Regions from separate parts of the Mesorhizobium sp. CNPSo 4661 genome, predicted to be linked through region 1. Evidence: predicted binding sites of a transcription regulator. Region 1 holds the regulator's gene; each other region holds the start of a gene.
What was found. Region 1 encodes LexA, which represses DNA repair genes until DNA is damaged. Its sites were predicted from a motif close to TGTTCNNNNTGTGTTCNG; they were not measured.
Positions count from the first base shown of each region.

Region 2: a site for LexA is predicted at 2,713-2,730, ahead of AC0YKC_RS12215 (DNA recombination protein RmuC). Genes of this name have one in related genera too.
Region 3: a site for LexA is predicted at 1,234-1,251, ahead of dinB (DNA polymerase IV). Genes of this name have one in related genera too.
Region 4: a site for LexA is predicted at 2,993-3,010, ahead of AC0YKC_RS08575 (helicase-related protein). Genes of this name have one in related genera too.

Region 1 is NZ_JBWGIO010000023.1:30,842-35,808, forward strand. Features, by position in the region: gene AC0YKC_RS28530 (benzoate-CoA ligase family protein) at 1-178, shown strand, start outside; gene kynU (kynureninase) at 194-1,441, opposite strand; gene lexA (transcriptional repressor LexA) at 1,898-2,632, shown strand; partial or broken gene AC0YKC_RS28545 (ComEC/Rec2 family competence protein) at 2,673-4,967, opposite strand, start outside.
Region 2 is NZ_JBWGIO010000007.1:109,945-114,911, forward strand. Features, by position in the region: gene truA (tRNA pseudouridine(38-40) synthase TruA) at 1-515, opposite strand, end outside; gene AC0YKC_RS12200 (GNAT family N-acetyltransferase) at 632-1,138, opposite strand; gene fmt (methionyl-tRNA formyltransferase) at 1,135-2,070, opposite strand; gene def (peptide deformylase) at 2,129-2,659, opposite strand; gene AC0YKC_RS12215 (DNA recombination protein RmuC) at 2,763-4,016, shown strand; gene AC0YKC_RS12220 (GFA family protein) at 4,303-4,707, opposite strand; gene AC0YKC_RS12225 (cation diffusion facilitator family transporter) at 4,742-4,967, opposite strand, start outside.
Region 3 is NZ_JBWGIO010000008.1:130,603-135,569, reverse strand. Features, by position in the region: gene AC0YKC_RS13820 (polymerase) at 1-241, opposite strand, end outside; gene AC0YKC_RS13815 (cupin domain-containing protein) at 611-991, shown strand; gene dinB (DNA polymerase IV) at 1,326-2,588, shown strand; gene AC0YKC_RS13805 (aldose 1-epimerase) at 2,698-3,549, opposite strand; gene AC0YKC_RS13800 (SDR family oxidoreductase) at 3,558-4,313, opposite strand; gene AC0YKC_RS13795 (ATP-binding cassette domain-containing protein) at 4,326-4,967, opposite strand, start outside.
Region 4 is NZ_JBWGIO010000005.1:29,839-34,805, forward strand. Features, by position in the region: gene AC0YKC_RS08575 (helicase-related protein) at 1-2,827, opposite strand, end outside; gene phbB (acetoacetyl-CoA reductase) at 3,526-4,251, opposite strand; gene AC0YKC_RS08585 (acetyl-CoA C-acetyltransferase) at 4,340-4,967, opposite strand, start outside.

The sequences.
Region 1 (4,967 bases):
CGTGCTGGCGCCGGGCGCGGCGCCGGATGCCGCGACGGTCAAGCGTCTGCAGGATCACGTCAAGGCAACGATCGCGCCCTACAAATACCCGCGCTCGGTGAAGTTCATCGCCGCCTTGCCCAAGACCCAGACCGGCAAGATCCAGCGCTTCCGCCTGCGCGCCGAAAAGCCCCATTGAGCGAGAAAGCCCGATTCAGGTGACGGCCTCCTTGACCGCGAAGCGCGCTTCCCGCCAGACGCCGGTGCGCAGGATGTCTTCCAGCACTTCGACGGCCTCCCAGACATCCCGATAGCCGACATAGAGCGGTGTGAAGCCGAAGCGGATGGTGTATGGCGCGCGGAAATCGCCGATCACGCCGCGCTCGATCAGGGCGCGCATCACCTGGTAACCGTGCGGATGGGCGAACGACACCTGGCTGCCACGCTCGGCGCCATCGCGCGGGCTTTCCAGTTCGAGGCCGAAGGCGCCGCATCGGGCTTCGACAAGCCGGATGAACAAGTCCGTCAGGGCGATGCTTTTGTCGCGCACGGCATTCATGTCGACCTTGTCCCAGAGGTCCAGCGCTCCCTTCAGCGCCCGCATCGACAGCACCGGCTGCGTTCCGCACAGGAACCGGCGGATGCCCGTGCCCATGGCGTAGCCCTGCTCGAACGCGAAAGGCCGGGCGTGCCCCCACCAGCCGCTGAGCGGCTGGCGAATGTCGCCGTGGTGGCGATTCGCGGCGTAGATGAAGGCGGGCGCGCCCGGGCCGCCATTGAGATACTTATAAGTGCAGCCGACAGCGAAGTCGGCACTCGAACCATCAAGATCCACCGGCAACGCGCCTGCAGTATGGCAGAGGTCCCAAACGATCAGCGCGCCGGCTTCGTGGGCCTTGCGCGTCAAGGCCGCCATGTCGCGCAACCGGCCGGACTTGTAGTTGACGTGGTTGACTAGGATGACCGCGACTTGGCTGTCGATCAGCTCCTCGATCGTCGGGGCGTCGACACCTTCGAGCCGCAGCACCGTGCCGGGGCGCGTGGAGGCCACGCCCTCCGCCATGTAGAGATCGGTCGGAAAACTGTCGCCCTCGGCAACGATCACGGATCGGTCGGGCCGCATCGCCAGCGCCGCATGCAGGACCTTGTAGATGTTGATCGAGGTCGTATCGCAAACGACGGTCTGTCCGGCCGCCGCGCCGATCAGCCGCCCGAGCCGGTCGCCCAGTTCGACCGGCATTTGGAACCAGCCCGCGGTATTCCAGGCGCGGATAAGATCATGCGCCCATTCGCGCGTTGCCGCTTTCTCGATCTCGTCGAAAACCTCGGAGGACGCCGCACCCAGCGAGTTGCCGTCGAGATAGATCACCCCTTCCGGCAGGATGAAGCGATCGCGCAGGGCGCGCAGCGGATCCGCGGCATCCATCGCCTCGACTTCAGCACGGCCAGGAATTCCCCTCATCGCGTTACCGCCTCCATCTCGACCCAGCGCCGCTCGCAAATCGCCAGACGGCCAACGGCGGTTGTCTCACCCCAGTCGGCGTCGGGGCAAGAACCTTTCGTCCTGTGTTAGATGGTCCATAGACCGCGAGAACAGAGAACCGGCAAATCGCCGAAGTTGGCATTTTGGGTTCGTTTCGTTCACGGTGCAGCATGCGCAAAGGGTGGTCCACGCGGTCCGACCCGCGCTTTCGTGATGGCGCTGCCTGCTGTTTCAACTTAGGCAGTGCTGCAAAATCGAGCGGAATCAATGCCACCGCCCTACTGGCGGCGGCTGGCGTCCTCGAATGCAACATTGTTTCGGCAGCCTTAAGAAATTCATTAAACTTTAAACGGTTGCGGAACACAACTGGAACAGATAGTGTTTGTTCTGGGTTTGTTTTTCCGATTCTGGTTTCAGAACCCGTGGGGGCCGCCAATGCTGACGCGCAAACAACATGAACTCCTGATGTTCATCCATGAACGCCTCAAGGAGAGCGGGATCCCTCCATCCTTCGACGAGATGAAGGAGGCGCTGGACCTTGCCTCGAAGTCCGGCATCCACCGGCTGATCACGGCGCTGGAAGAGCGTGGCTTCATTCGCCGGCTGCCGAACCGGGCGCGCGCCCTCGAAGTCTTGCGCCTGCCCGACTCGATCGCGCCTGGCCTGAATGCCGCGAAGAAGTTCTCGCCAAGCGTCATCCAAGGCGGCCAAGGCAATCTCAACCGCCAAGTCAAGCCGGCAGCGCCTTCGCGCACGCCGACACCCAGCAATGACGACGACGCTGTTTCGGCCGTATCCATTCCGGTAATGGGCCGCATTGCCGCCGGCGTGCCGATCGACGCCATCCAGCACCAGACGCACTCGATCTCGGTGCCGCCGGACATGATCATGGGCGGCGAGCACTATGCGCTGGAGGTCAAGGGCGACTCGATGATAGAGGCCGGTATCTTCGACGGCGACACCGTCATCATCCGCAACGCCAATACGGCAAGCCCGGGCGAGATCGTGGTGGCGCTGGTCGACGACGAGGAAGCGACCTTGAAGCGGTTTCGCCGCAAGGGTGCCTCGATCGCGCTCGAGGCCGCCAATCCGGCCTATGAGACCCGGATCTTTGGACCGGATCGGGTCAAGGTTCAGGGCAAGCTCGTCGGACTTATCCGTCGCTACTGAGCAGGACCGCGCGGCGGTCTTCGCCGGAAATGCGTGACATCTATTCTGTCGGCTGCGGCGCGGCCGCCGGCTTTTCCGGTCGTTGATAGGGCGGCAGCCCCCTCGCCTCGCGTGTGTATTTCCGCTGCTCGTGCCAGGGACGATATGGTTCGTCGACCGCGTAGCGAACGGTTGGCCGGGCGGTCGCCGATTGCGGATCGAAGAAGATGGCGGCGCTGCCGTCGCGCGCCAGCTGCCGCTTGGTGACGACAAGCACGCGCGGATCGCGGCATGGGTTGTAGGCCGTTGCATCGTTGATGACGATGAGATCTGCGAACCCGCAGGCCGGTCGGGCGCTGCCGCGGTTCTCGGCAAGCGCGACGATGGCGCCGGAAGGATGCCGGCCGATGCAGAGGTCTCCGGTGCAGTAGAAGGGCGAGCCAAGCGGCAGGTCGACGGGATCGGCGATGTCGAGGGCGTCCTTGGCGAACGTCTCCGGCGGCACGATATCCTCGGCTTTCAGCGCTCGTTTCCAGTTGTCGGTGGTGAACTCGTTGGAGCGCGCGCGGTTGATCGCAAGCTCGCCGCCTCCGATCGGCATCGCCACCAGATGCGCGTCCTCCGAGACAAGCACATCCGGCGTGCGGACATGGGGAATGGCCAGCAGCGCCGCGAGCGCGAAGGGTACCGCGGCACAAGCCTGAGCCACGTGGTCGCCATCGTTGCGATGACAAGCGCGACCGTCGCCAGCAGCACCGACTGGATCGAGATCAGCCCGACGGCGTCGACCGGTGAGCGCTCGGATATCCACGCCGAAATAGCGATCATCGCCATCAGGCCCTTGCCCATGACAAAGAGGAAGGGACCGTCGAAGCCGAAGGGCATGGCCAGCGCGCTCAACACGGCGAACGGCATGACGATCAGCGAGACGATCGGCATGACCGCCAGATTGGCCAGCAGGCTGAGCGGCGACACGCGCTGAAAATGCCAGATCGCAAACAGCAACGTCGCGCTGCCCGCGATGAGCGACGTCACGGCGGCGCCACCCACTCCTATAGCCAGTTTTCGCGATACGAAGCCGAGAAACGAACGCTTTGCCGGCGCGGTCGTTTTGCCGGCGCGATAGTCGGCAAAGCCGGCATAGGCGCCAACGAGAGCCGCGGTGGCGGCGAAGGACATCTGAAAGCTCGGGCCGACCACTTCGTGCGGCGAGACCAGGATGACGGCGATGGCAGAGATCGCCAGGTTGCGCATGGTCAGCGCCGCGCGGTCGAAAAGCACGGCGACCAGCATCACGGCCAGCATGATGAAGCTTCGCTCGGCCGCGACCACGATGCCGGAGATCACCAGATAGGCGGCAATCGAGGCCAGCGCGATTGCAGCGGCATATTTCTTCACCGGTCGGCGTGACGAGAAATCCGGAAACAGCGCGAAGGCGCCGCGCAAAAGGACCATGATCGTGCCCGCGACAAGTGCCATGTGCAGGCCGGAGATCGAGATGATGTGGTAGATGCCGGTGCGCCGCATCGACTCGTTGATCGCTTCCGGAATGCCGGCGCGCACGCCGACGATCAGCGCCGCCGCGATCTCGCCTTCGGACCCGCCGATGGCGCTCCTGATATGGTCGGCAATGCCTTCGCGCGCGTTTTCGACAGCCGATGCGACGCGCGCTCCGAATGGCGCTTCTGCCGGGGCAATCAGCTTTGGATCGCCCAGGAAAAAGCCGCTGCCACCGATGCCGGCAAAGTAGCTGTCGAAGGAAAAGTCATAGCTGTCCGGCCGAACCGGGCCTGTCGGCGGCAGCAGCTTGGCATAGCCGGTCAGCATCGACCCGGCGATCATCTCTGGCGGGATTCTGCGTGCCGACAGCCTGACGCGGTTCGGCGCATAGCGCAGCTTGGGATGCTGCGTGGAAATCAGATCGATTGTCAGCCGGATGCGGCCGTTGGCCATCGCCTCGGCGGTGACGAGGCGCCCCGTCAGCCGCGTCTGGATTTCGGAACCCAGCATCGGGGTCGCCATCCGCAAGGTCTCCACCTTGGCCGCGAGAAAGCCCAAGGCGCAGAAAAACGCCGCCATGAAGACAAGGTGCGTTCTGTGCCGGGAACGCGAAACCGCCGCGCAGACAGCCACCAGGGCCACCGCCGCGAGCGGCCTGTAGAGATCGGGCTCAGTGTTCAGCGAGAAGTAGTAGATGACGCCGGCTGCCAGGAACACCGGCACCAGCAGGAAGCCGATGCCGCGGTCGAGCTCGGTGGCCGCCGCGGTGCCGACGCTTCGGTGGAGTGCAGGAAGCGAGGCGCGGCCAAGCTGTTTGCGGATCCGGCCGATGGTGGCTGTTGGCGAGACCGGCTGT
Region 2 (4,967 bases), on a different contig from region 1:
GTGCGGACCGGGCTTTCGGCCTGGCACTGGGTGGAGCGGAAGGTGGTGAAGTCATGCCGGCCGAGTAGCACCTTGGCCGCGTCGTGCATGGCCTCGGCGTCGAGGCGCTTCGGCACCCACCAGGCCTTGCCCTTTTCCAGCGCCGCCGGTGCCCGGCGGTTGAGGATGCGATAGAGATAGTGGCGGCGGGTGGCCGAAAAGCGCGCGTCGAAACCGACGGCGACGACGGCGGCTTTCAGGACGGCGACGCGCGCGCCGGCCGCCTGCAGATGGGCGTTGACGGCGTCGCGCACCTTGTCGGCCGGCCAGTCCCTGCTGAGGTCGACATGCGCCACCTGGGCGGTGGCGTGCACGCCGGCATCGGTGCGGCCGGCGGCACGTATTCTCAGGTCTTCGCCGCAGAACTTTTCGATCGCCTGCTCGATCGCCTGCTGCACCGAGGGCTGGTCGGCTTGATGCTGCCAGCCGGCGAACTGGCTGCCGTCATATTCGATATCGAGCCGAAAACGCGGCATGTTCAGACAATTACCGATGTCTGAGACGAGACCCTGTTTTCTCGGTGGAGCATGATCTTACCCGAAAACCGGTTCCCACTTTTCGCGAACGCGGACCTTCGGTTCGGGATCATGCTCTAGGCGGCCAAAGCGGTGAAGGCCGAAGCGTAGACCAGCCTGCCGGTCTCGGGCGCGTCGCCCCAGGCCAGCGCCTGCAGCGCCTCGCCCTGATACTCGCTCTCGAACTTCCCGGCGCGGGCATGGCTATAACCGAAGCGGCCGTAATAGACCGGATCGCCCAGAACCACGGCCAATTTCTCGCCGGCTTCCTTGAGGCGCACATGCGCCTCGCGGATCAGCGCGCCGCCGATGCCGGTGCCGTGAAAGGAGGGCTCGACCGCCAGCGGCGCAAGCGCGACAGCCGCGAACTCTTTGGCGCCGTTTCGCACGAAAAGCCGCGAGAAAAGAATATGGCCGACGACCTGGCCGTCTTCCTCGGCAACCAGCTCGACGACGGCATCGCCGCCGGTGACAAGGGCATCGACCAGGCCGGCTTCCGCCTGCTGGCCAAAGGCATGCTCTTCGACGAGGCGGATCGCCTCGCGATCCCGCGGCGTCGCCGCGCGTATCGACATCATGCTCATGTGAGTTTCATTCCTTTTTCGATCTTGGCTCCGCGCAAAAACTCCTGCGCGGCGGCAGGCTTTCCGCCCGCCCGTTGAACTTCGACCAGCCTGACCGCGCCTGCCCCGCAGGCAACCGTCAGCCGGTCATCGAGAATTCCTCCCGACTCGCCGACGCCATCCGAGAGCGTCGAGCGAAGCAGTTTCAGCCGCTCCATGCGGCCGCCAATTTCGACCTCGCACCACGCGCCCGGGAAGGGCGAGAGGCCGCGAATGTGATTGTGGACTTCGCCAGAAGGCCGCGTCCAGTCTACGCGTGTCTCCGATTTATCGATCTTTCGGGCGTAGGTCACCCCTGCCGTTGCCTGCGGGGTAAATGTCAGACAATTTATCCCCAACTGGGCGAGCGCCTCGACCATCAGCGAAGCGCCTTGTGCCATCAGGCGGTCATGCAATTCGCCGGCCGTCATATCGGGTGCGATGGCGACTTTTTCAACCAATGCCACCGGTCCGGTGTCCAGACCCTCTTCCATCTTCATGATCATCATGCCGGTTTCGCTATCTCCGGCCATGATCGCACGCTGGATGGGAGCAGCACCACGCCAGCGTGGCAAAAGCGAGGCATGGCCGTTGAGACAGCCGAGCCTGGCCGCCTCGAGAACCGCTTTCGGCAACAGCAGGCCATAGGCGACGACGACCGCGACATCGGCCTGCAAGGCGGCAAAAGCCTGTTGCTCGGCCTCGCTTTTCAGCGATGTCGGCGTGCGCACGTCGAGCCCCAGCCGCTCGGCCTCGCGCTGCACCGGGGACGGCGTCAGTTCCAGCCCGCGCCGGCCTGCGGCGCGCGGCGGCTGCGTGTAGACGGCCGCGATCTCGTGGCCGGCCTCGGCGATGGCGCGCAAGGTCGGCACGGAAAAATCCGGCGTGCCCATGAAGATGACGCGAAGCGGCATGATGTCCTGCGATCCTGTCTTGCGGTAGGCTCAGGTGCTCGCGCGACCGAAACGGCCCTTAGCCCACCATCTTGCCCGGCGCCTTGTCCTTGGCGAGCTTCTTGAACTTCCGCACCACCATGTCGCGCTTCAGCTTCGAGATGTGGTCGATGAACAGCACGCCGTTGAGATGGTCGATCTCGTGCTGCAGGCAGGTGGCCATCAGCCCCTCCGCCTGAATCTCCTGAAGCCTGCCGTCGCGGTCGAGATACTTCACCCGCACCGAGGCCGGGCGCTCGACCTCGGCGTAATAGTCGGGAATCGACAGGCAGCCTTCCTCATAGACGGAACGCTGGTCGGAACTCTCGAGCACTTCCGGATTGATGAAGACATGCGGCTGAGGCTCCTCGCCTTCCTTGGCGAGGTCGATGACCAGCAGCCGTCGCGGCTCGCCGACCTGGATGGCCGCAAGGCCGATGCCCGGCGCGTCATACATGGTTTCCAGCATGTCGTCGGCCAGCTTGCGCAAATCGGCATCGACGCGCTCGACCGGCTTGGAAAGCTGGCGCAGGACGGGATCGGGGAGAATGATGAGCGGCTTGATCGACATGGCGTCTCACCTAAGACGTCGTTGGAAAAGCGTCAACCGGTGTGGAATCGGCCTGTTCACGTTTTGATCTGTGCCACGCGGCCGAATCGGTTATGCTGGCCAAATGAACGACATGACCACCATCCTTTCACAACCGATCGCGCGGCTCGGCGCCTCCACGATCACGCTCGGCCAGGCGCTGGGTTTCGGCGTGTTGCTGCTGCTGTCGCTGTTTGTAGGATTGGCCGTGGCCTTGTGGCGCGCGGGCAAGGCGCGCGCGGTGGCCGCGGCCGAAGCGGCCGACCATGCCCGGGACACCGAGGCGCGCATCGCCGACGTCCTGCGGTCGCAGGCTGAGATGCACGGACGCATGGGCGCGATCGCCGAAGTGTTCGGGACGCGGCAGGCCGAGCTTACCCAGTCGCTCGGACAACGGCTCGACGCCATGACCGGCCGTCTCGGCCAGACCATGGCCGAGCAGACCAAGTCGACGCATGAAAGCCTTGCCAAGCTGCAGGAGCGGCTGGCGGTGATCGACACCGCGCAAGGCAACATCCAGTCCTTGGCCGGCCAGGTCGTGCAGCTGCAGGCGATCCTTTCCAACAAGCAGACACGCGGCGCCTTCGGCCAGTCGCGTATGGAGGCGATCGTCGCCGACGCCCTGCCGCATGGCGCCTATGAATTCCAGGCCAGCCTCTCCAACGGCAGCCGGCCCGATTGCCTGGTGCGGATGCCCAACGGCGCGCCGATGCTGGCCATCGACGCCAAGTTCCCGCTCGAAGCCTGGAACGCCATCCGTGCCGCCGAAGGCGCCGACATGCAGAAGGCGGCGGCGCAGGCTTTCCGGCGCGACATCGAGGTGCATATCCGCGATATCGCCGAAAAATACCTGCTCCAGGGCGAGACGCAGGACACCGCCTTCATGTTCGTGCCGTCGGAATCGGTGTTCGCCGAAATCCACGAGAATTTCGAGGCGGTGGTGCAGAAGGCGCATCGCGCCCGCGTCGTCATCGTTTCGCCCTCGTTGCTGATGCTGTCGATCCAGGTCATCCAGGCGATCCTCAAGGACGCCCGCATGCGAGAGCAGGCACATCTGATCCAGGGCGAGGTCATTCGGCTGATGGAGGACGTGGGGCGCGTCGACGAGCGCGTGCGCCGGCTGCAGACGCATTTCGGCCAGGCGGCGCGGGACATCGACGACATCCTGGTTTCGACATCGAAGGTGACCAAGCGCGGCCAGAAGATCGAGGCGCTGGAATTCGCCGAGGGCGAGACCGAGGCCGCGCGAAGTGCGGCGCCAAAGGCCGAAGGCGGTCCGCGCGTGGCCGATTCAAAGACCGGCCAGTTGAGGCTGCGCGTCGTCGAAGGCGACGAGTAGGCCGCTGAACGCGGACTTCCTCGCCTGCAAGGTCGCATACCTTGGAGATTGGCCAGAACGCCCATCGCTTCGTCATTCCAGGGCGGAGCAAGGAGCGAAGCGACGCGCGCAGACCCGAGACTCCATGCCGTGACGCTAAGACGTTGCAACGGTTACAGAATTCCGCACCGTTGCACACTTCGGCTAAGGTCTCGGCATGGATCCTCGGGTCCAGCCCGAGGATGACGAAGACGCGCAGGATTCGGCCAATTGCCGAGGCTTGCGCCAGCGGGCCGATCCGACAGCGCTACTGCTCTTCCGTCGTCGCCATGCCCTCGAATTCCGGGAGCCAATGCAGGGCTGACCGGTGCCATTTCTGTTGTCTCGGGACCAAGTCCTGACGCTGCCTGGCGGTCCCGACTCTGATCCCATAGACCTTCGGACCATCGCCGACCGACGTCGCGTAAAGATGCGAGCCGCAATCGGCACAAAAAGCCTGGGCGCGCCTGGCGCCGCTTGCCACGACCTTGATGTAGATCTTCGGCGCGCCCCGGGTGATCCGGTAGTCGCTTTCCGGCGCCGGGACGGTAACCCGGAAGGCGGTGCCGGTCAGTTGCTGACAGTCGGTGCAGTGGCAGATCGAGGTCTTTTCCGGATCGACCTCCGCCTCGTAGGCGATCGCGCCGCAATGGCATCCGCCGTCGATCTTCATCGTTCCTTCTCCTCACAAACTCGCTGCATTGAACCTAACCCTCCTCCGAGACCTCGGCGATGGCCTTGCGCCGCTGCTCCCATGTGCCAGTCGCCTGCGGCTTGACGAAGAGCCTTGAGATTTGCGGCATTTCCGTCTTGAGCCTTGCCTCCAGGCGCTCGACGCAGGCCTCGATCTCGGGCGCGGTGAGGTGATCCTCGAATTCGATGCTCAAGCCGGCGACGATTTCCTCCGGACCGATATGGACGCTCAATATGCCG
Region 3 (4,967 bases), on a different contig from region 1:
GTGGCCTGACGGGCGCGAGCTTGAGATCGAAGCGAGCAGGCAACCATGGCTCGACATAGGCCTTGCGCACCGATCCGGTGGCCATGGTGTCGATTGGGAGAAGGACCACCATCTGGGCATGGCGCTGTGGCCAGAGGGGCCTGCCGACCAGAAGGAAGACGCCGACGACAAATCCCGCCAAAAGCAGCGCGGCAAACAGGTTCGCGATGATGTTGCCGGGTAGCACGGCCAGCAGCTCCAAGACAGTTTCCAAAGGGAGAGGAGTGCCCGCCATATCGCAGGAATGGCGGGCACCCCGTCGTCGACCGCCGATGAAGGGACTTTGTCCGGCGGCTTGCTAGCCCAAATGAAATGGAGCCGCTGCGGTTGCCTCGAAATCGGCGCCTCGGGCCTCTGCGTTGGTGCGGTGAGACTTCGGTCCGAACATGGCCAGGGACCGTCGCCCGAGGGGCTGGCATATGCGCCTCATGACGGGTGCGCCAAGCGCCTGGCCCAGCTCGCGGTCGCCTCGATTGCATTAGCAATCACTCATAATAAGGCCTATGGATAGTGTCGCGGTCGCCGACGATGATCGCAACGTCAGGCGCCGCTTCACGCATGGGAGGACACCATGGCCGAAGTTGCAATGAACGTGACGAAACTCGAATCCAAATCGCATAACAATCCCGACGAGGTGCGCGCGCCCGCCAAGACGCGCGTCGAGATCGTCCGGCTGCCGGGCTATACGCTCGGGCGGATGAACATGCAGCCGGGCTGGAGATGGTCCGAATGCGTCAAGCCAGTGGTCAAGACCGATAGCTGCCAGGTCTCGCATGTCGGCTATGTCGTATCCGGCTCGATCACGGTGCGGATGACCGACGGCACGCAAAAGACCTTCGAGGCCGGCAGTTCCTACACCATCCCGCCCGGCCATGACGCCTGGGTGGAAGGCAACCAGCCGTTCCAGTGCATCGAGGTGCTGAGCGCCGAGCAATACGCCAAACCGGCATAAGCGCAAGCAATCGCCCCTCAGACCGGGGGCGCCAAAAGCGGCAGAGGGGTCGCCCCGCGTGGAACGCCGTTCTTGGGCGTTGCAAAGCCGCCGCGCTTCACACGCGAGGCTCCCATGGCCGCTTGCGACCATGTCCCCTCAAGAGCGAGGCGTCGCGCACAACCGGCCGGCAAACGTCTCGGTTGTGCACGGTTGCAACTGTTCTGGTGTACAGCCCCGCCGACTTGACGAGAGACCGCTTTTGTTCTCTTTATGTTCCGATTAAAATCCCTTACGAAAGACGCAGCTAATGCTGCGCTGCCGCAATGCGGACCGGATGGAGATGGAGCGCGGGATGCTCGCCACAAACGCCGCTGCGGCCGCCACCATCCTGCATGCCGATCTCGACGCCTTCTACGCCTCGGTCGAGCAGTTGCTCGATCCGTCATTGCGTGGCAAGCCGATCGCAGTCGGCGGCGGCGTGGTGCTGGCGGCTTCCTATGAGGCCAAGGTCTTCGGCGTGCGCGGCGGCATGCCTGGCCGCAAGGCGCGCGAGCTCTGCCCGCAGCTCATCTTCGTCGGCGGCCATTTTTCCGAGTACCAGCGTCTCGGCGACGCCGCGATCGAGGTGCTCGACGATTTCACGCCCGTGGTCGAGCGCATCTCGATCGACGAGGCGTTCGCCGATGTCGCCGGCTGCACGCATCTTTTTGGTCCTCCGCAAGAGATCGCGCGAAAAATCCGCGACCGCGTGAGGGCCGAGCTCGGCCTGCCGATCTCGATCGGCGTGGCGCGCACAAAACATCTGGCCAAGATCGCCTCGCAGGTGGCCAAGCCAGACGGGCTGGTGGTGGTCGAGCCCGGCACCGAGCTCGCCTTCCTGCACGACCTGCCCGTCACGCTGATGTGGGGCGTCGGCCCGGCGACCAAGGCCAGGCTCGCCGAGATCGGCGTCGAGACCATCGGGCAGTTGGCGCGCACGCACAGCGGCGCGCTGGAGCGGCTGATCGGCCACGCCGCCGGCCAGAAACTTGCCGCGCTTGCCTGGAACCGCGACCCGCGCAAACTCGAGACGCATCGGCGAGCACATTCCGCCGGCGCGCAATCGGCGTTGGGCAGGAAACCGGCGCTGCCGCGCGTCTTCGTGCCGACGCTGCTGCATCTGGCCGACCGCGTCGCCAGCCGGTTGCGTGCCAAGGACCGGCCCGGACGCACAATCACGGTTCGCGTGCGGTTCGCCAACATGCGCGCGGTCAGCCGCTCGATCACGCTCGACCAGCCGATCCAGGCGACAGCGATGCTGGCCGAGATCGCCGAAGAACTGGTGCGCGGCGTGCTGGCCGCCCATCCAGGCGAGCGGGACATCTCGCTGCTCGCCATCTCCGTCTCGCATCTGGAGGAACATGCCGAATTGCAGCTCGAACTGCCACTCGGCCTGGCGGATGAGAAGCTCAGGCCCGGCAGCCGCAAGGGGCTGGCTCGCTTCGGAGCCGACCGCGCCATCGACAAGATTCGCCAGCGTTTCGGCAAGGAGGCCGTCGGCTACGGCACGGTGGCGCTCGAAGGCGCGCGCTCGGTGCCGGACGGGTTCAGGGAGCTGGCGGAGAAGGAGTTGTAGAGGGGGCTGTTTCCGGCGTGTCCTCTTGCGACGTTGGAAATTGGCGAAGCCGACGCGACGTCCAATCTCCACCTTGCGGGGGAGATCAGCAGTTCCAGCGGCGGCACGCTCAATCGGTCACCGTCCAGTCCAACCGCATCGTCGCGCTCATCGCTTGCCCGTGCTCCAGCACCGTCAGCCCTTCGCCGTGATGCGCATCGACAGGGTGAGAGACCGGTTCGAAGCAGAAGAAGCCGGCATCGGGTGACGGCGAATAGAGGATATAGACATCGAGCGTTGGCGAGGCGGTGAGCGAAACGGAAATCCGCCCCGGTTGCACGATGGTCGCGTGTCCATCCCAGCCGGAGAAGCCGTTGTTCACCCAGCCCGCCGGCAAAAGCGAGGTTTGGGAAAAATCCCACCATGGATGCTCGGCGACAGGCGCCACCCCGACCGGCAAATGGCGCTCGTCCTCCAGCCAGACGCGCTGCGCCTTCGCCTTAAGCGTGGTCCTGGCGACGCGCGGAAACCAGGGGTGGAAGCCGAGGCCATAGGGCAGGCGCATGCCGGCGCGATTTTCAACAATCAGCCGCGCCTCCAGCGCGCCGTCCTGCAGCGTATAGGTAACCGACGCCGCATAGCGGTAAGGACCGATCGCGCCGTCATCGAGCGTCAGCTCCGCCTCGGTGTCGGTATGGCTGGCAAGCCGCCACGGCTTCTGGAAGCCGTCGCCATGAATCGGGAAAGTCTCGCCGGGCACATTCGGCTCGATGGCATGAAAGAGGCCGTCGAAGGTGAAGCCCCCGCCGGAAATGCGGTTCGACCACGGCACGAGGAGCTGGCAACCGGATGTGCCGGTGCCGTCCCCAGCCCTCAAAAGCGGAACCCGCGCGCTGCCGACAAGCGCATCGTAACGGGCGATCGCACCACCCTTGTCGGGCGCGAGCACGAGCCGCGCGCGGCCGTCTCGAAGCTCAGCCATGCCGGCCGTCACCAGCCGCCGTCCACGGCGATGTTCTGGCCGCTGATCATGTCGGAGGCCGGCGAGACGAGGAACAGCACGAGGTCGGCAACGTTGGCCGGCTCGATACGCTTCTTCAGGCTCTGGTTCGCGAGGATCCAGTCATTGTACTCCTCCAGCCGGTCGCCGAAGACGCGCTCTTCCGCCTCCGAGACCACCGCGCCCGGCGACACGGCGTTCACCCTGATGCCATGCGGTCCGAGCTCGCGCGCCAGCGATTTGGTGAGGCCGAGCATGGCGCCTTTCGACGCGACATAGGGCACGTAGCCATCCCAGCGGCCGTTGAGCGTGATCGAGCAGAAGTTGACGATCTTGCCGTAGCCCTTGGCCTTCATGCCGGGAGCGCAGGCCCGCGCCAGCGCGAAGGCGGCCGAGGAGTTGACGCGGATCTGGTCCTCATACTCGGCGAGAGAGAATTCCTCGAACGGCCGGTTGATGATCAGCGCCGCGTTGTTGATCAGGATGTCGATGCCGCTTTCCTTCGCCGCCAGCGCGGCAACGGCCGCTTCCGCCTCGGCCAGCCGGTTGAGATCGCACCCAATGAAGGCGATGTCGCCGCTGGCCTGACCGGCCAACCCGGCGACGATGTCCGGTCCGTTCTCGACCTCGGGCCGATCGAGCACCAGCACACGCGCGCCGGCCCGCGCCAGCGTCGCCGCCTGGGCACGACCGAGCGAGCCGAGGCCGCCCGTCAGCAGCACCTTACGACCAGCAAGCACCTTCATTGCCAAGTTTCCCTAGAGCACGCCATGCACTTCATCGATCGAGGTATCCTCGATGCGCTTGTCCAGCACCACCTCGCCGCGCGCCATCGCCACGATGCGGTCGCAGCAGTCGAAGACGTGGTGCATGTTGTGGCTGATGAAAACGCCGGTCACCCCCTGTTCCTTCAAGCCGCGCACGAAGCCGATCACCTTGTTGGTCTCCTTGACCGAGAGGTGGTTGGTCGGCTCGTCGAGGATCATCACCTTCGACTTGAAATGCATGGCGCGCGCGATGGCGACGCCCTGGCGCTGACCGCCGGAGAGCTCGCCGACAAGCGCGTTGGGAGAGCGCAGATGCAGGTCGACATTGGCGATGGCGCGGATACTTTCCTCGGCCATCTTCTTCTGGTCGAGGATGCCGACACCGAGGATCGAGAAGCGGGTCGGCTCGCGGCCGATGAACAGGTTCCTGGCGATCGACATGGTGGGGACCATGGAGTTGTACTGGTAAATGGTCTCGATGCCGAGATCCATCGCGTCGCGCGGCGTGGCGATGCTGACCGCCCTGCCCTCGACCTGGATCTCGCCCTGATCGGCGCGGTGGACGCCGGACAGGATGTTGATCAAGGTCGACTTGCCGGCGCCGTTGTCGCCGACAAGGCCGAGCGCCTCGCC
Region 4 (4,967 bases), on a different contig from region 1:
CCGCGACCTCCCCCATCGAGGGGGAGGTCGGAGCGTCGGCGCTTTCGGCTGACTCAAGCACCTCCGCGGTTTCCACCGCAGGATGAGGCTCTTCCGTGGCCTCGGCCGGAACTTCTGCCGGCTCCACCTCGGCAGGCTCCGCTGCGGCTTCCGTGATGGTTTCGGCAGGAACTTCCGCGATAGTCTCAACAGCGGCGGACGCGGACAGCTCCGAACCCTCGGCCGCTGCCTCTGCAGCCGCGTCTGTTGCCACAGCTTGTATCTCTGCCGCCTGTGCCGCGCGAGCCGCCTCTTCCGCGGCGAGCTTGGCGGCAGCCGCTTCGCGGGCGGCGTCGTCCTGCGCGTCGAGCTTCGCCTTCACCTCGGCGGCCGGCTTTGCCTCGGAGCGATAGCCGAGACCCTTGAGGATCTCTTCCATGTCGTCGGCGGTGGCGCCGAGGATCGACATCATCGGCGGCGTCACCATGAAGGCGTGGCCGTCATAGGCGCCGTCCGGACGCTGGCCGAGGCCGGGCTTCCAGTTGGTCGCCGGGCGGATGAGGTCGGCAAGCCTTTCCAGGATGTCGACGCGCACGGCGCGGCGGCCGAGGTTGCGGTAGCCGGCAAGCTTGTAGAAGGTCTTGTCGAAGGCCGGGTCGATGACCACCGAGGTGCGGCCCGAGGCCAGCGCATGCACCACGTCGCCGAAGCCCGGCTTGTCCTTGCCGTCGTTCTTCAGCGCCCAGAGCAAGGTCACCAGGCCTGCCGGCGCCGGCTTGATCAGCGCAGGCACGAAGACATGGTAGGCGCCGAAGCGCACACCGAGGCGGCGAAGCGCCGCGCGGCCTTCCTGGTCGAGCGACTTCATCTCCTCCGCGATGTCGCGGCGGTTGATCAGGCCGAAATGCTCGACCAGCTGGAAGGCGATGCCGCGCGCGATGCCGGTGAGCTGGTCGGCATTCTTCAAGTCGACCAGCGGCTTCAAGAGCGACTCGATCTGGAAATTGACGAAACGCTCGGCGCGCGCCGCCACCTTGTCGCGGGCAGGGCCGGTCAGCTGCTCGTCTGCAAGCAACACCAGGCGCGGCTTCAGCGCCTCGTCGCCGGCGACCAGCGTGCCGATCGGCGCGCCGATCCAGCGCAAGATGCCGTCCGAGCCCAAGGCCAGGTCGCCATTGGCGCAGGCGGCAAAGCGCTCGGCGCGCGCGTCGAACTCGGCCGCGAGCGCCTTCTGGGCGGCGGTGCGCACCGCCTTGGCGTCCTCGCCGCCGGCGCTCTGGTCGGCGGTGAAGCGGAACCCTTGCAACTCGCCGACATGATGGCCTTCGACGAGGACGGTTCCGGTAGGGCTGATTTCGGCTTCAGGCATGGTATTTTCTCTAAGGCGCCGCATGAGGACGGAAGTCCTGCGGTCTACGAAGCGTTTCGTCAACCGCTCATGCAGCGCATCCGACAATCTGTCTTCGATTTCGCGCGTCTTTTCCTGCCAGTGTAGCTGATCGGCCAGCCAGCCGGGGCGGTTGGAGACGAAAGTCCACGTGCGGATCTGCGCGATCCGGTGCGAGAGCGTGTCGATATCGCCTTCCGTCGTGTCGGCGCGCCGCACCTGCTCGGCCATGTAATTCTCATCGACATGGCCATGACGAGCAAGGTCCATATAGATGGAGGCGATGAGGTCGGCATGCTGCGCCGGCGCAATCTTGCGGTAGTCGGGGAGCGCGCAGGCTTCCCACAGCAGCGCCACGCGCTCCTTGCCGGTGGCCAAGGCGCGGATATCGCCGTCGCGCGACAGATGCTCCAGCGCCTGCGCGTCCACGGCCGGCAGCGCGCGGGTCAGCCCTTCGACCGGTGCATTGGTCTCGATCGAGCGTTTCAGCGCATCGAGGCTGGAAAAGTCGAAATCCGCGGTGCGCCATTGCAGCACCTTCACCGGGTCGAAGTCGTGCGCCTCGACCTTGGCGACCAGATCCTCGTCGAACGGATCGACCTGGCCGGTGACGCCGAACGTGCCGTCGCGCAGGTGCCGGCCGGCGCGGCCGGCGATCTGGCCAAGCTCGGCCGCGGTCAGGTTGCGGTATTGGTAGCCGTCGAATTTGCGGTTCTGGGCAAAGGCGACATGGTCGAGGTCGAGGTTCAGCCCCATGCCGATGGCGTCGGTGGCGATGAGATAGTCGACGTCGCCGGACTGGAAGATCTCGACCTGCGCGTTGCGGGTGCGCGGCGAAAGCGCGCCAAGCACGACGGCTGCACCCCCCTGCTGGCGGCGGATCAGTTCGGCGATGGCATAGACCTCGTCGGCCGAGAAGGCGACGATCGCCGTGCGCCGCGGCAGCCGGGTGAGCTTCTTCGAGCCGGCATAGGCAAGGTGCGACAGCCGCGGCCGCGTCACTACCGACACACCCTTCAGCAGCTTCTGCAGGATGCCGTGCATGGTGGCGGCGCCCAGAAGCAGCGTCTCCTGGCGGCCGCGCAGATGCAGGATGCGATCGGTGAAGATATGGCCGCGCTCGAGATCGCCGGCGAGCTGCACCTCGTCGATGGCGACGAAGGCGGCGTCGGTCTCGCGCGGCATCGCCTCGACGGTGCAGACGGAATATTTCGCGCCGGCGGGCACGATCTTCTCCTCGCCGGTGATCAGCGCCACCTTGTGGGCGCCGACCTTCTCGCAGACACGGGCATAGACCTCGCGAGCAAGCAGTCTCAGCGGCAGGCCGATGATGCCGGTCTCGTGCGCGACCATGCGCTCGATGGCGAGATGGGTCTTGCCGGTGTTGGTGGGCCCTAGCACGGCCGTCACGTCGCGGCCTGAAAGGATCAGCGGCTGGGAATGTTTCGGCTGGATGTTCATCGGCTCGGAAATAAGGTTTCTGCCGCTTGTAGTCTGAAGCACGGCGATGCCGCCGCGTGTGACAGGCGACACATAGGGACTTCGGGCGTGAAGCGAAAGCGGAATGTTCCTTTGGAGACAGGCGAGGCAGGCCGGGGCGTTCAAAATCGGCTGCTTGTTAACGGCTGGAACGAGTCTGGAACGAATCAGCGACGAATCGCTGACTCGTTCTGATTCAGGTTTTGTTCACGGCTATATGTGGATTTTTTGACGCTGAGTCTCACCACATGCTGAATCGGGCAATTGGCCCGATTCATGCTTGACCGCCGCTGGACCCGAGCGGTCGTTAACTTTTGCCGGCGAGCCATCGCGGTCGACTCGAGGTGCGCCCACAAGGTTATGAAATTGTTGATTTTTCTTAACGGCTTTTAACGGTTTCGGTAATGTTTCGGCGCTTCGCCATTAACTTTTCGGCCAAAGCCAGAACGAATCGGCGACGAATCAGAGATGCGGGAAGTTTCCCGGTTTGTTCACCCCTAGATATGGTGTTATCCACAGCTTGTCCACCGAGGATTCACAGCTTGTGAGAGGGGTTGCGCACAGGGCGTGGCCGGGGCCGTTAACTTTTGCGTGCCGGATTGAGGCACGGTGTCGCGCCGGGCTTGCCGGCGGGCGAAAAAGGCGGCTCCGTTGCCGGAGCCGCCTTGGCGTCGTGCGTCTCAGACGAAGTACTGGCCGCCATTGGCGGTGATGGTCGAGCCGGTGATGAAGCCGGCCTCGTCGGAAGCCAGAAAGACGACGCAGCGCGCGATCTCTTCCGGCTCGCCGAGGCGGCCGACCGGGATCTGCGGGATGATGCGCTCGTTGAGCACCTTCTCGTCGATCGCCTTGACCATCTCGGTCGCGATATAGCCGGGGCAGATGACGTTGACGGTGATGCCCGCGCGGGCGCCTTCCTGGGCAAGAGCCTTGCTGAAGCCGATGTCGCCGGCCTTGGCGGCCGAGTAGTTGGCCTGGCCGGCCTGGCCCTTCTGGCCGTTGATCGAGGAAATGGTGACGACGCGGCCGAACTTGCGGTCGCGCATGCCGCTCCACAAAGGATGCGTCATGTTGAAGACACCGGAGAGGTTGGTGTCGATGACTTCCTTCCACTGCGCGGGCGTCATCTTGTGGAACATGGCGTCGCGGGTGATGCCGGCATTGTTGACCAGCACGGAGACCGGACCGAGATCGGCCTCGACCTGCTTGATGCCGGCGGCGCAGGCCTCGTAGTCGGCGACGGACCATTTGTAGACCGGGATGCCGGTCTCGGCCTTGAATTTCTGTGCCGCCTCGTCATTGCCGGCATAGTTCGCCGCGACCGAATAGCCGGCGTTCTTCAAGGCGACCGATATCGCCGCGCCGATGCCGCGCGACCCGCCCGTGACGATTGCTACCTTGCTCATATGTGCTCCTCCCAGAGTGAATGGTGAATAGTGAATGGTGAATGGTCATCGCGAAAGCCCTGCGGCCCACCATTCACCATTTTTCCATTCACCCCATTGCTTCCACGCACATGGCGACGCCCATGCCGCCGCCGATGCAAAGCGTGGCGAGACCCTTCTTGGCGCCGCGGCGACGCATCTCGTAGACCAGCGTGTTGAAGACGCGGGCGCCAGATGCGCCGATCGGATGGCCGATGGCGATGGCGCCGCCATTGACGTTGACGATCGAGGGGTCCCAGCCCATGCCCTTGTTGACGGCGCATGCCTGCGCGGCGAAGGCTTCGTTGGCCTCGACGAGGTCGAGATCCTTGACCGACCAGCCGGCCTTTTCCAGCGCCCGCTTCGAAGCGGGAATAGGCCCCGTGCCCATGATCGCCGGATCGACGCCGGCGGTCGCCCAGGAGGCGATGCGGACCAGCGGGGTGATGCCGCGCCGGGCAGCCTCGGCCTCGGTCATCAGCAGCGCGCCGGCGGCGCCGTCATTGATGCCGGACGCGTTGGCGGCCGTGACCGTGCCATCCTTGTCGAAAGCGGGCTTCAGCTTGGTCATGGCGTCGAGCGTCGCGCCGAGACGGATATACTCGTCCTGGTCGACGATGGTGTCGCCCTTCTTGCCCTTGATGGTGAAGGCGACGATCTCGTCCTTGAACCTGCCGGCCTTCTGCGCGGCCTCGGCC